DNA from 3 places in the Rothia terrae genome. Region 2 is predicted to be linked to each of the others. Evidence: predicted binding sites of a transcription regulator. Region 2 holds the regulator's gene; each other region holds the start of a gene.
What was found. Region 2 encodes LexA, which represses DNA repair genes until DNA is damaged. Its sites were predicted from a motif close to TCGAACANNTGTTCGA; they were not measured.
Positions count from the first base shown of each region.

Region 1 (4,760 bases), 350 kb from region 2:
TTTACCGCCGCATCCGCGATCTCTCTGCAAGATTTCCCGGCGCATCTGCGCGATTCTGTCACCCTTACACAGGACTCCCCCGGTCAGTATTCATTGACTGGCGAGCTGACTCCCGATCATTTGAACGCACTGACCACCCTCTTTGTTTCTCAAGGCATCATGCCCAGCTCATTCACGCTGGCATCGCGCACTCTAGAAGATGTCTTCCTCGATATTTCAGGACGTGATATTCGATGAGCAACTTCGCAGCAAGCCCGTCTTCTCGCATCATTGCCCAGGGCGTGTATGAGACCAAAGCAATGCTGAAAAATGGCGAGCAGCTCATGCTTCTCATTGCTTTTCCGCTGATGGCTCTGGTGGCTTTGCGCTATACAGGCATCCTAGATAGCTGGGCTCATGCACACAATGTTGAGCGTTTCGACGTAGCCGTTCCTGGTGTTCTGGCGCTGTGCGTTATGTCTACTGCGCTTTCCGGTCAAGGTATCGCAACCGGTTTTGATCGACGTTACGGCGTTCTGCGTTTTCTATCCACCACCCCGTTAGGACGCGGAGGCCTGATGGCAGGCAAGGTCCTTGCCGTCGTGATGGTCATGATAGTGCAGTTTGTGATTATTCTGGTGACCGCACTGCTTTTAGGGTGGTCTCCTAATATCACAGGGCTCTTCATGAGCATTCCCACCCTGCTACTGGGTGCTGCAGCTTTTACGTCGCTCGGTTTACTGATTGCAGGAACGGTACGCGCCGAAGCTACCCTAGCTATCGTTAACATGGCGTGGGTCATTCTTGCAGGCGTTGGCGGCGTGCTGATTCCCAGCTCCTACCTGCCTGCCTTCCTCGAATGGATTCCTAATGTGTTGCCCTCCGGCGCACTGGGTGAAGCTCTCCGCGCAGAACTCATGCTCACCCGCTTCGAACTTCTGCCGCACATCATTTTGCTTCTCTGGACGCTTGTGGTCGGCGCTATCGCGCTGAAAAAATTCAAGTGGTCCGCATAAAAAGTTTTCCTCTACTCGATACTCAAGGTCTTGACTATGGCTTCTATCGCATACCATCTTCAACAACAATCCACACGATTCGCAGACCGCTACATTCCTGAGCGCTACACCCCCTGGGTGAAAGCAAGTGCCTGGGGTGTGCTCATCGCCAACATGGGCATTGTGGCAACTGGTGGCATCGTTCGTCTGACTGGCTCGGGGTTGGGTTGCGATAATTGGCCCCGTTGTAACGCTGAGTCCTGGACGACTACCCCCGAGATGGGCATCCATGGCGCGGTGGAATTTGGTAATCGCCTGTTGACCTTTGTGCTGATGGCTTTCACCATTGCAGCATTTTTGGCGATTGTGCGCCTTGTTTTCCCAGGCATTACGCGCAAGGGATTTGCCGAGATGTTCTTTTCACAGAAAAAAGTCATTAAGGGCTTGCGCACCTCAGAAAACCGATACGCAGACCTTTTCAACCTTGCTCTTCTTCTACTATGGGGCATTCCCCTGCAGGCGGTTGTTGGTGGCGTCTCGGTGTGGCTCAAGCTCAACCCCTGGATGATCACCGCGCACTACGTTCTATCAGCCATCATGATTGCACTGGCAGCCATCTTCCTCAACCGCATCTACCGCTACTTTGTGCCCGATGTTGCAGCAAGTGAGGACGTTGCCGGCCCGGTACCCAACGGAGCCAACATCATGCATCAGCTGGGTTGGGTAGGCACTTTTATTGCAAGCGTTATTATCTTTGTCGGAACAGTAGTCACAGGAACCGGCCCGCACGCTGGCGACCCCATGACCCACCGTCATCCTTTCGACGTGCTCGTTGTCACCCGCACCCACAGCATCTCAGCTTGGTCTTTCTGCGCAGGAATTATCATCCTGTACGTGCTGGCTAAAAAATACAGCTGGCCGAACATGATCAAGCGCTCACTGAATATCACCGTTATTGTGCTGTTGGTACAGGCGGCTATTGGTTACTACCAGTACTTCAACGGGCTCCCCATTGTCGTTGTTGAACTGCATCTCATTGGCTCGGCGCTCTTCACCTGGGTGGCAGCGTCCCTCATTGAACGCATGCTGACTCTCTCCAAGACCTCCAGCCGCGAACTGGCACTCAACCGCGTAGACCGCGTCCAGACAGAAGACACATTGCGATAAACCTCGAACACATCATCTCAAAGGGCGGGCTCACCGATAACGGTAAGCCCGCCCTTTGGGTATATAAAAACAAGATTGCTAGAGGATAATCGGCAGCCCTTACAGCTCTCCTCGTCGCGCCGACTAAGACGACTTGAGGAAAGTTTCGTGATTGCATAAGAGAAGGTCGGATGCGGGCGCTCAGCAAGGCGCCGCCCGCGGCTGATTGCGAAGTTCGTAAGCATCGGTGCCTGCCACCAGCAACAGTTTCCCACCGGCTGTCTATTCAAGGCACAGAAACCTAATACCAAAAGAGCCCCCGCGGTGTGCGGGGGCTCTTTTTGAAATGAGAACTATAAGAAGTTAGTGCTTACTTCTTGAGTTCGTCAGGAAGGTTGCAAACTACCTTGTTTTCACCTTCAGCAGCGGTCTGCTCGTCCTGAACTACGCCGTCAACGGTAATCTTGCAACCGAGGTTGGCTGCGCTACCATCCTTGTCGGTTACTGCCATTGAGTAGCCGTCCTTGACGTTGATGTCGTTAACGGTGGTGGTCCAGGAGTCAGTGAACGCGTTGTCAGCTGCTTCAGCGCCACCGGGGTGGTGGTTAACAGCTGCGTCACCGGTGGTGGTAGCTGAAAGCTCAACGTTTACCTTGTCATCATCCTTGTTACCGCCGAGTGCTGCGCAACCACCGATGATAAGGAGCAAGAGAAGGAGGAGAGCCAGCAACCAGGGCCAAATCTTCTTCTTTTTCTTGGGAGCGTATGAGCCGTGCTCTTCGGGGTGAGTGTTCTCAGTGCGGTGAACGTGCTCGGTGCGTTCGGTGCGGCTCACGTGCTCAGTGGTGCGGTTCTTTACGTTTTCAACGCGCTCTGATGCGTTGTGACCTGCAACTGAGTCGGCGTGCTTGTTGTTCTTCAATGAGTCCGCAGTCTTGTCGATGCGCTCATTGTTGTTAGGAGTAGTCATGTTTTCCCTATTCATGTCCATCAGTTCGAGGAATAGTCATTCCCCTTATCTTTCAAGAGTAAAGGTTTATTTGTTAGGAAGGCTAACATTTCAAATTATTAAGTACCATTATTAGAAAATTTAGTACAGATGCGTACTTAATGGTATATAATGGCTAAATATTAATTTAATAGAACATATATTCTAATTAATTAGAATATATGTTCTATTATAAGAGCATGAAAGCAATACTCCTCGCGCGCTTAGATGCTACAGCTCAGGCGCCCTACCCTTACCCAGAGACCAGCGTGCCAGCTGGCTTCCCCTCGCCAGCCCAGGACTACCGCGCAGTTTCTATCGATCTCAACGACATTCTCATTAAAGACAAAGCCGCCACCTACATACTGCGCGTGAGCGGACACTCCATGGTGGATGCCGGCATCAGCGACGGCGATGAAATTATCGTGGATCGCTCTCTGCGGCCTCGCCCGGGAAACATTGTGGTTGCCGCTCTCAACGGCGAATTCACCGTCAAAAGATTTCACATTGATCAAGCCGGAGTCGGTTGGCTTTACCCTGAAAACCCGCAATACTCCCCTCTTCAGATTAACGAGGAGTCTGATTTCACCATCTTCGGGGTAGTGACGAGGTGCCTGCATCATGTCTAGTAACCTCATCTTTCACGTTGATATCAACTCGTGCTACGCATCGTGCGAGAAAATCCTTGACCCTTCTCTTGCTCGCAAGCCCGTGGTTGTACTTTCCAATAATGACGGCTGCATTATCGCCTTAGACGCTCACGCCAAAGCATTAGGATTTTCGATGGGTCAACCGTGGTTCGAGGTCAAACAACGAGCGCAAGAGCAGGGCGTCATCGCGCGTTCTTCTAACTATGAACTTTATGGAGATATCTCCGACCGTGTGATGCGTATTCTTCAGGAGTACGCCGGTGACTTTGAGCAATACAGCATCGATGAGGCTTTTCTAACGGCACCCGCCTCACCTGCAGATGCTCGACAGCTTGCGCGCACCATCAAAGATGATGTGGCACGCAGAGTGGGAGTTCCTGTCTGCGTGGGGGTGGCACGCACGAAGACTCTTGCCAAGCTTTCCAATAAAGCAGCTAAGAAGATTCCAGCTCTGAGCGGGGTCTGCGTATGGGATGCATTGCCTACCGAGCGGAGGGAGGCTCTCCTCACGACGCTACCGGTCAGTGAGTTATGGGGCGTTGGCTCTCGCTCCGCACGCCGGCTGACGTTACAGGGAATTTGCAGCATCAAAGATCTCGCATTGGCTCCACCCACCCTCATTCGGGAAAGGTTTAACGTTGTTCTGATGCGCACGGCTCTAGAAGTACGCGGAATACCCGCTATCGAATGGGAAGAAAACCGCATCATGAAAGATCAGCTCATCTACTCCCGCTCATTCTCGGATCCCATTACAACAGAAGAGCAGATGTGTCAGGTTCTCAGCGTGTACGCCCAACGAGCCGCACAAAGACTCGTGAAGCATCAGCAAACTGCGCGCTATATCAGCGCTTTTTGCTCGACTTCTTACTTTGCCCAAGGTGTTCAATCGCATCCGGCTGTGCGCGTTAAGCTCGATACCGCTACAGCTGATCCCGTGGTGATTACCCGCGCAAGCCACAGACTTCTTACCCGAGCAGATTTTGGGGTGGCTCGCTACGTACG
Region 1 is NZ_CP061539.1:1,416,868-1,421,627, forward strand. Features, by position in the region: gene IDM49_RS06640 (ABC transporter ATP-binding protein) at 1-237, shown strand, start outside; gene IDM49_RS06645 (ABC transporter permease) at 234-995, shown strand; gene IDM49_RS06650 (COX15/CtaA family protein) at 1,032-2,141, shown strand; gene IDM49_RS06655 (hypothetical protein) at 2,491-3,090, opposite strand; gene IDM49_RS06660 (LexA family protein) at 3,309-3,737, shown strand; gene IDM49_RS06665 (Y-family DNA polymerase) at 3,730-4,760, shown strand, end outside.
Region 1: a site for LexA is predicted at 3,261-3,276, ahead of IDM49_RS06660 (LexA family protein). Genes of this name have one in related genera too.

Region 2 (4,760 bases):
TACGTACGTGAACGCACCAATCTCAATATTCTCGTGCAGGGAGAATCATCGTTGCGTGCGCTGGTCAAAGAATTTGGCGCAGACACGGATTCTTGCCTGTTTGGCACAATGAGCCTATGGCAAGGTGTCGATGTGCCTGGTGACTCATGCCGACTGGTCATTATGGACCGCATTCCTTTCCCTCGTCCTGATGATCCTCTGTCTGCCGCTCGTACACGCGCGGTGGCTGAGTCCGGCGGCAACGGATTCATGGCTGTTTCTGCCTACCACGCTGCGATTCGTATGGCGCAGGGAGCAGGACGTCTAGTGCGATCCGTCAACGACCGCGGTGTAGTTGCTGTTCTAGATTCGCGCATCGCCACTCAGCGGTACGGAAGCTACCTCGTGAAAGCTCTACCGCCTTTTTGGACGACCCAAAATAAGGACGTTACGGTCGGTGCTTTGGAGAGACTCGCTGCCAGCATTGACTAGGCTCTTTGCCGATCCTTGAAAACGTCTTGGTGTCGCGGGGCTGGTTTCTGAAAACCAGCCCCGCGATTTTTATTTCTCAACTGTAGAAACTTGAACATACATCGTCATCTTGTTTTTACGAGCATCAGCGTTGCATAGCAAACTCTGTCATTTCCTTCGCTGGATGCGGGTAATCATCGATAACCCCGCACAAAGGAAGGAAGAACCCCCGTTATTTTGTGCGGTTTCCATCCTTTCAGTTTTAAAAGGAAGTACCATTGGTATTAGTGTGCTTGAGAGCATAGTAAATCTATAATTTTCACTGGCGGATTTTATTCATAAAATCCAAACGTTCAGTAGCCTCAAGGTATTGAGCTTTCAACACCGTGAAATACACATCAATACAGGTGAATAGCAATGGCATCTAGCGCTCAAACTAAAGATATTTCTGAGCAAAAACTGGATCGCGGCCTGTCAAACCGTCATTTGCAAATGATTGCAATTGGCGGCGCGATTGGTACCGGTCTGTTCTTCGGCTCGGGTAAGCTCATCAGCCTTGTCGGCCCCTCGGTAATCTTTGTGTACATGATTATCGGGTTCGTGCTTTTCTTCGTGATGCGAGCACTCGGTGAGCTCCTGCTGTCCAACCTCAACTACAAAACCTTTGGCGATATCGCCAAAGACCTTATCGGTCCCTGGGCCGGCTTTTTCGTCTCATGGAACTACTGGTTCTCCTGGGTTGTTGCGTGTATCGCTGATATCGTAGCTATCACCGCCTACGCCCAGTATTTCAACCCCGATATTCCTGTCTGGTTACCGGCTTTGCTCACGGCTTCAGCGCTCTTAATTTTGAACCTTCAGCCGGTTAAATTCTTTGGCGAAACAGAGTTCTGGTTCGCAATTATCAAGGTCGTAGCGATTCTGGCGCTTATCGTTGTTGGTCTTTACCTGATCTTCAGCGGTCACCATAATCCCAACGGAACGACAGCTCAGGTATCTAACCTTTGGAACTACGGTGGATTTTTCCCCACCGGTCTGAGCGGCTTTATTCTGGGCTTCCAGATGGGTATTTTTGCCTTTATCGGTATTGAGCTGGTAGGTACCACAGCTGCTGAAACCGAAAACCCGCACCGAAACCTACCTAAGGCTATTAACTCCATCATCATGCGTATCTTGGTGTTCTACGTGGGTGCACTGAGCATCATTATGATGGTTACTCCCTGGGTAGACATCGATCCAGAACAGAGCCCCTTCACCTCCATGTTCGGCATGGTCGGATTCACCGGCGCAGCGTTTGTGGTCAACCTTGTGGTTCTGCTCTCTGCCGCGTCCAGCGCCAACTCCGGTGTTTATTCGGCTAGCCGTATGGCGTACTCGCTGGGACTTGACCGGCATGCGCCTAAACTTTTTGCACGCAAAAACAAGCGTCATGTGCCGTCTAATGCTGTTTTCTTCACCGCGGTTTTCGCATTCTTGTCGATCCCGTTGCTGCTAGCCGGTGATACCCTGGTTTCGGCATTCACCGTGATCTCATCTTTGTGCTCCACCTGCATCCTCTTTACTTGGGGTAGCATCGTGGTCAGCTACATCAACTACCATCGCAAGTTCCCTGAACGTCATGCGGCCTCGCAGTTCCGCATGCCACTTCCTAAAATCACTCCGTGGTTTATTCTTGCGTTCTTTGCCTTTATCGTTTTTGCACTGGCACTGGGCGAAGATACCCGTATCGCTTTGATTCTTATCCCGCTTTGGTTTGTTGTCCTCACCATTCTGTGGAAGATTACCAAAGCTAAATTGGAACGTGAGCACCTGCCTGTTACCGGCATGATCCCGATTCAGACCCCTGAAGAAATCGCTCGTAACTTCGAGAATAGATAACCCTGGTGCGGGGCATAGCGTTCATGCAGAATAGTGAAGGTTTGCCCGCCATTAAAATCAGGTAACACATAAAAGAGGCCGCCCCACCATATTCACGATGGTGGGGCGGCCTCTTTTGATGTGCAGATGCTTTTGCTCTAAAGGCTTCTGAGAACCGAAACTACCTTGCCCATGATAAGAGCGTGATCGCCGATAATGGGCTCATACTGGGTGTTTTGGGGCAGTAGCCAGGTATGACCATCGCGTTGGCGGAAAGTTTTGACAGTCGCTTCATCATCAAGAAGAGCCGCCACAATATCCCCGTTGTTAGCGGTGTGCTGCGAACGTACAACCACCCAGTCACCATCCATAATTGCTGCATCAACCATGGAATCACCTTTAACACGCAACATGAACAGCTCGCCGTTTCCAACAAGCTGTCGAGGTAGTGCCATGACATCCTCGATGTTTTGTTCCGCTGTAATGGGAGCACCCGCTGCGATGCGGCCCATCAAAGGAACCTGTGCAAGATCGTGAGAGGGCGGTTCGAAAGAGGGAATCTGCGGTAAAGCCACAAGGTCTGCGGTGGTCTCTTCAGCAGAATGCTCCGCATCGCCAAAATTGAGGACTTCAATAGCGCGGGGACGTTTTGAATCGCGACGGATATATCCCATCTGCTCCAAACGCGAGAGCTGATGAGTGACAGAAGAAAGCGATGCTAGACCAACGAGATCTCCGATTTCGCGCATTGACGGCGGATAACCGCGTTCATCAATGGCGGTGGAAATGGCGGTCAAAATTTTCTGTTGGCGAGCGGTGAGGGGCTTAGCACCGCGAGGACGCTTACCCTGCGGAGTATCTGGCGTGCTGTAACTCACTGGTTGCTCGTTTCTGTAGTCCTTATTTTGTCAGTCCCCAGTGTTTGACTAGTGCTCACTGGTGTCTTAGTTCTATCAGCCTATGGCACTTTTATTCGAAAACCAAACATTTGTTCTAATTTTTCTCGACTATGTTCGAATTTTCTGATAGAACATATATACGAAGTTCGAACAAAGTTTCGAATATTTGGTTTCCTGTTCAGTAAGAAGGAGTTCCGATAGTGAGTACTGTAGTTATCCCGCGTCCTGTCCGCCCCGGCACGGCTTTTTCGCGTGCTAACGCTGTGGTTCGTCCGCAACGGGTAGAGAGCGCACCGCTTCCTTCTGCTCAGCTTCGAGTGATCAAGCCTGCGCGGCAGCTTCCTCAGCCTGTTCGAAACCAACGAGATTTAAACCCGAGCGTCGCGCCGGCTGCCCGGACATCTCGTCGAGGCCGCCTACTTTCTATGCTCAAGGGACTTTCTTTCATGACTCTAGGTGCCCTCATCGTCCTAGTCGGTGCATCCTTTATCGCCCCTCAGGATGCCCAAGCTGGTTCAAGCCCGGTTGATTCATCATCAGTGGGTCGTACAGTGACTGTTGATGCTGGTCAAACCCTTTGGGATGTTGCGCGAGAAGTGAGCCCCGAATCGGATCCTCGTGATGTGGTGAATCTGATTATCGACGTCAATAATCTTTCCAGCACTACTTTGCATACTGGTCAGAATCTGGAAATCCCCGTAATGAATGGTTAGTACGTCGTAGTTGTGATTAGACTGGCAGTGTGAGTGAAGCATTACAAGCACTTGAGAACCTGCCTATTCGCGACGACTTGCGTGGTCGCTCACCGTATGGCGCGCCCATGATTGATGTTCCTATTACGCTGAACGTCAATGAGAATACGCACCCGATGCCCGATGAGGTGGTAGAAGCCATCGGTGCTGAAATCGGTAAAGTTGCCCACCGACTCAATCGTTACCCCGACCGTGAATTCGTTGAGTTGCGTCAAGAACTCGCAGAGTTTTTAGGACACGGGCTCACAGCTGACAATGTATGGGCTGCTAACGGCTCAAATGAAGTACTTCAGCAACTTTTCCAAGTCTTTGGCGGGCCAGGGCGAAGCGTCATGAGCTTTGTGCCTACCTATTCCATGTACCCGCTTTTGGCTGATGGTACCAATACCGAATTTATCGCCGGAGAGCGTGCGGCGGACTTTACCCTCACCGCAGAGTCTGCGGTTGCTCAAGTTATCAAGCATCGCCCTCATATTGTGGTGCTGTGTTCGCCGAACAATCCCACCGGCACCGCTCTGGAAAAAGAAGTTATCGAGCGGGTTTACTCAGCGGTCGAAGAACTTGATGGCATTCTCATCGTTGATGAAGCCTACGCCGAGTTTGCGCAAGATCCAGAGCAGACAGCTCTGACGCTGTTACCTGGACGCAATCGTTTGGTGGTTAGTCGCACCATGAGTAAAGCGTTTGCATTTGCTGGTGTGCGACTGGGCTATTTCGCGGCGCACCCTGCCATTGCGGATGCGGTTCGACTGGTTCGTTTGCCCTATCATCTGTCATCGGTCACACAGGCAACAGCTTTGGC
Region 2 is NZ_CP061539.1:1,770,609-1,775,368, reverse strand. Features, by position in the region: gene IDM49_RS08160 (ATP-dependent DNA helicase) at 1-471, shown strand, start outside; gene IDM49_RS08155 (amino acid permease) at 868-2,328, shown strand; gene lexA (transcriptional repressor LexA) at 2,466-3,185, opposite strand; gene IDM49_RS08145 (LysM peptidoglycan-binding domain-containing protein) at 3,407-3,919, shown strand; gene IDM49_RS08140 (histidinol-phosphate transaminase) at 3,949-4,760, shown strand, end outside.

Region 3 (4,760 bases), on a different replicon from region 2:
AAACCATATAGTCATATGTAAGTATGTATGGTTGTATGTATAACCATATTTAAGATAGGTGTAAGAAATGAACTCGAACATGGGGGAGCGGCTCAAAGCGGCTCAAGCAAAGAAGAATCAAAAACAAAATGCGGTGAGTGTAGAAAACACTTTCAAAAGCTCTAAGGACGTCTCAAAGAAGGAGACTAAAAAGTTTACCTTCAATCTGGATGCGGATCTCTATCAGAAGCTACGCCGAGAAGCTTTTGAAAAAGAGACCGATATGACGAGTCTGATGAACTCGTACTTACGTCAGGCTTTACAGTAATATGGTTCTATGTATGTATGTATGTATGTATGGTTATACATCTAGCCATATATAAGGATTAGGTCAAGGAATGCAACCACATCACAATTGTTCTTGAGATTTGCTATCTTCTCATGTGCTCAGGCTGGCAAGCAGCTAATTCTGTAGCGCACTTGATGTGTTCAGGGCAGCGGTCGAGTATGCAAATGGTTACTTTAGTGGAATAAGATAACCAAAAAGGAGCTCATCATGCCGCTGGTTCAATACACTACGAACAAATTCACCATACCGCTCAAGCACCCCAAAGGTTTGCAAGACATTACTGAAAAAGATTTCGAAGAGGCTGCTAATAGAATCTTTACAGTAGTCTTACCAGGCCGTATCAAACAGCTTAGCCACTCTACTTCTATAAATACAGGTGCTGCTGTACGAAAGGTTCAGCTAGTTCCTAAAGACCCTGAAGAGGTGAAATGGCGAGTTGCCACAATAAAAGCAGGTCTTCAAGAATCCGTCATTTTTCATCCCACAAAAAATGTTTCTCATTGGGAAAAACGTCAAAGTTTCCCTGGTTATGATGGATCCGATAAGGGTTCTATCAGTTATAACTTGGGAACAGTACAAGCCTACATAATGGCACAACGAATTCTTGGGGTTAACACTTTAGTTAATTTAGACTCGCTACTTACAGTGATGAATGGTCAGCAGCCTCGAGATTCTAGACCTGATTTTATTGGATATAAAAGAAATATCTCTCCAGGAAGAACAGTTTCTGTGCAGAGCCGTCATATTCGTATTGTCATTGAAGCTAAAGGTCGAAGCCCCAAGGTCAAACCAACGTCCATACTGACAAACCATGAGGGGACAGATGCAGCGCTTAGACAGCTTGGAAAACGAAAAGATTCCAAGAAAAATTATTCATGGCAGAGTATTCTCACGGCACCCATTAAATCGCCAAACCCTCAAGCTATCGGAATCGCGTCCCTTGCTTATTTTGACTCAAATGACAGGTGGTGCAGCTACCTTGAAGACCCCGACTACGACCTGAAACCAGGTAAATTAAGTTGTAGCGATGAAGATTTTGAAGCTTATGTAGATCTCACTGCTGCAATACAGGCACATCTGTATTTCAAACAAAATGGCAGCAGGGTTGCATCCTCCACAAGGGTATCTTCCAATGAAACGCTTCAAAATATTTGGCGAGATAAGGTCACAAATACCGCCCTCGCGATATCATCCCGCTTACAGAAATTTCTCGAAAGTATTGATTCACTGCCGGTAAGTTCTGACCAGCTAGAAGAATTCAAGAGAATTCAGGAAGAAGAAAAAACTGGCTCATCCTCAACGCTAAACGTCGTTAAGCAGGAAACCGGTCAGCAAGTGCTTCCCGAACAATGGGCATCCGACAGGTACAGAAACGCTGCACTGCTAGAGACTCTATGGCAGGAGGAGCTGTGGCTGAGGATAGATAAATTATTCAAACGAAATATCTTTGACGCTAATCGTATCAAGCCAGGATTAGATATGATTGTGCCGCTAGAGAAGTCAAAAATTGAATTAAAAATAGATACTCAAGCTGAAGGAAATTCATCATTGGCAGTCGAAGAAGAGGCAAGCGACACTCACGAAAAATCAAGCTTCCACATCATGACTCTGGCGTAGATGCCAGCACTCTCGTATAACCCACCAAGAGCCACCACGATAAAGCCATGCGAGAGAATCTTTTTATAACAAGGTCGAATGTGTGAGCATAGGTTTGGAGTGCGGTTTCAGCAGGGAAATTCTCCAGGTGGGTGACTATCTCTACTCTTCCTTGCGGGTTTTTGATTCCTGTCTTCTTTTGGCTATTTGCCAGGAATATGTGACTACAGTGCCAATTCCAGTAGATGCAATGAGTGCAATGACAGCAATTAATGTTTTGGTAGTTTCCATTTAGTCAGATTCAACGCGTTGATGTCGGTCGTTTTGGTGAGTATTTGCTCTGCATTCTGTAGAAATCTTCTACATATGTGTCAAAAATATTGCCAAGATATAGTGTGGGGGAAGCAGGTAAGACTACCGTTTTTGACATATTTTCACTCAAAGTAATCAGGTGAGCTCCTGACTCGCAGTCCTGGGGGCCTGGGGCATTGTTCCTGTGATAGAACATATATTCTACGATTAATTAGAATATATATTCTATTGTGAGTGGTGTGAAAGCAGCACTCACCCATCAACTCACCGCCGACATCCCAGCGCAATATCCCTCTTCAGAAACGACCGTCCCAGCAGGATTCCCATCACCAGCCCAGGACTACACCGCAACCTCCATCGATCTCAACCACATCCTCATCAAAGACAAAACCGCCACCTACATCCTGCGCGTCAGCGGTCACTCCATGATCGATGCAGGCATCAGCGATGGGGGTGAAATCATTGTGGATCGCTCCATCACCCCAACCCACGGAAATATCGTCGTGGCCGCTCTAGCTGGTGAGTTCACCGTCAAACGATTCGAAATAGACCACCACGGCAAAGGATGGCTCGTACCTGCAAACCCCGACTACTCACCAATCCCCAGTGAAGAAGAAGCAGACTTTCTCATCTTCGGAGTAGTAACCCGCTGCATCCACCATGTCTACTAACCAAACCCTAATCTTTCACTTCGATATTAACTCCTGCTATGCATCCTGCGAGAAAATCCTTGACCCCTCCCTGAGAGACAACCCAGTGGTTGTACTCTCCAATAACGACAGGTGCATTATTGCCCTAGATAGTGAGGCTAAAGCCCTAGGTTTCAAGCTCGGGGATCCCTGGTTCCAGGTAGAAGAGTTAGCCACCGCGCGTGGCATCGTGGCTCGCTCCTCAAACTACGAGCTCTACAGCGACATCTCCGAGCGATTCATGCTGGTGTAGCGCGAGTATGCCCCAGACTTTGAGCAATAATCCGTTGATAGAACACGCTGATTTTTCGGTGGCGCGGTATGCAGTGGGTGGGGTGATGCAGAGCGATTTATCTGCTGCGGAGTGGATGAAGACTTTGGAGCCGTTTGAGTTTGCTCATGAGGCTCGGGATGTGGTGGAGTCTATTGATGAGCGGTTTGATGGTTCTGTGGTGGGGTTATGGGTGGGTCGGGGGTAATCCGGTGGGGCAGATGAAACGGGGGATATTGTCGGCGCGGTGCACGACGCATTGGAAAGAGTTAGCCATAGCGCGGTTATAACCTGGTACCTATGCACAAATATCTGAGAGGCTTATTCAAAAGTAGGAACACACCCACACCCCACCAACTAGACAACGGCCCCACCAGCGGCAAAAATAAGAGGATTAAATCACTACAAATAACCTCAAGCCATACCGGAAGAACCGTTGCTCCACCAGCGTACAACAGGGCTCACACCTCAGCAATTCACCACGCTACTGACAGCCCTCACCTCTCATATCACCTGGGCAAAACCAGGCGGAAGACCACCAGCACTAACCCTGGCCCAGGGTCTTAAAGTCACCCTTTTCTACCACCGACACAACCTCACCGAAGAACTACTGGCAGAAATCTTCAACACCTCCCAGCCCACCATCTCACGGACCATCAACACCGTTGAAAAAGCACTTGAGAAAGCCCTCAGGCCGCTAGAACAGTCTATAGAAAACAGCCTGAAAATCCCTGGTTCACTGGTGATCGACGGCACCCTAATTCCCACCTGGAACTGGCGTTCACTAGGAAAAACAAACTTTTCTGGTAAGCATAAACGAGCCGGTTTCAACCATCAAGTGATTTGCACCCTGGGCGGGAAACTGCTGGCCATCACTGACCCGGTCCCTGGCGCTAGGCATGATGCCTATGCCTTCAAGCATCATGGCTTGGAAAGATATCTTGATGAGAGCACTTTGGCTGATAAGGGTTACATCGGGTTGGGGCTGGCCACCCCAGTAAGACGCAGCAAAGCCCGCAGGATGCCTGCAGATGTGAAGGTGGTGAACAGGTTCATTAATTCACGCCGATCGGTGGTGGAGCGGGTTATCGCGCAGGTCAAGACGTGGCGGGTTTTGCATACAGGTTTCCGGCGGCCGCTGAGCGTGTATGGGCGGGTGTTTGCGGTGGTTCGGGGGTTGGTGTTTTATGCGGCTGGGAGGACTTTTGAATAAGCCTCTGAGCATCGAATCTCAGAACACAAAAACAATAACTGATTATTCATAAAAGCTTTAACCACAGTCCCTACGCGGTCACCCTAGACCCCTGCCTTTGGCTTATTTTGTCAGTCGGTAAGGGTATTTTTAGAATATGAAAAATGTTCGTATGTACACGGTTATGGTAGCTTCGCCGTCTGATATTCCCCAAGCCCGTCAAACCCTTAAAGAAGCTATTCATGCATGGAACAGTGCAAACACATTCCACCGCAATATCATTTTGTTGCCCCTGCTCTGGGAACACGACTCAATTCCTTTACTAGGGGACGGCGATGGCCAAGATGTTATTAATCAACAATTGGTTGATCG
Region 3 is NZ_CP062961.1:7,987-12,746, reverse strand. Features, by position in the region: gene IDM49_RS11760 (hypothetical protein) at 68-307, shown strand; gene IDM49_RS11755 (hypothetical protein) at 536-1,945, shown strand; gene IDM49_RS11750 (LexA family protein) at 2,476-2,907, shown strand; gene IDM49_RS11745 (Y-family DNA polymerase) at 2,897-3,178, shown strand; gene IDM49_RS11740 (hypothetical protein) at 3,186-3,404, shown strand; gene IDM49_RS11735 (transposase family protein) at 3,633-4,409, shown strand; gene IDM49_RS11730 (hypothetical protein) at 4,546-4,760, shown strand, end outside.
Region 3: a site for LexA is predicted at 2,425-2,440, ahead of IDM49_RS11750 (LexA family protein). Genes of this name have one in related genera too.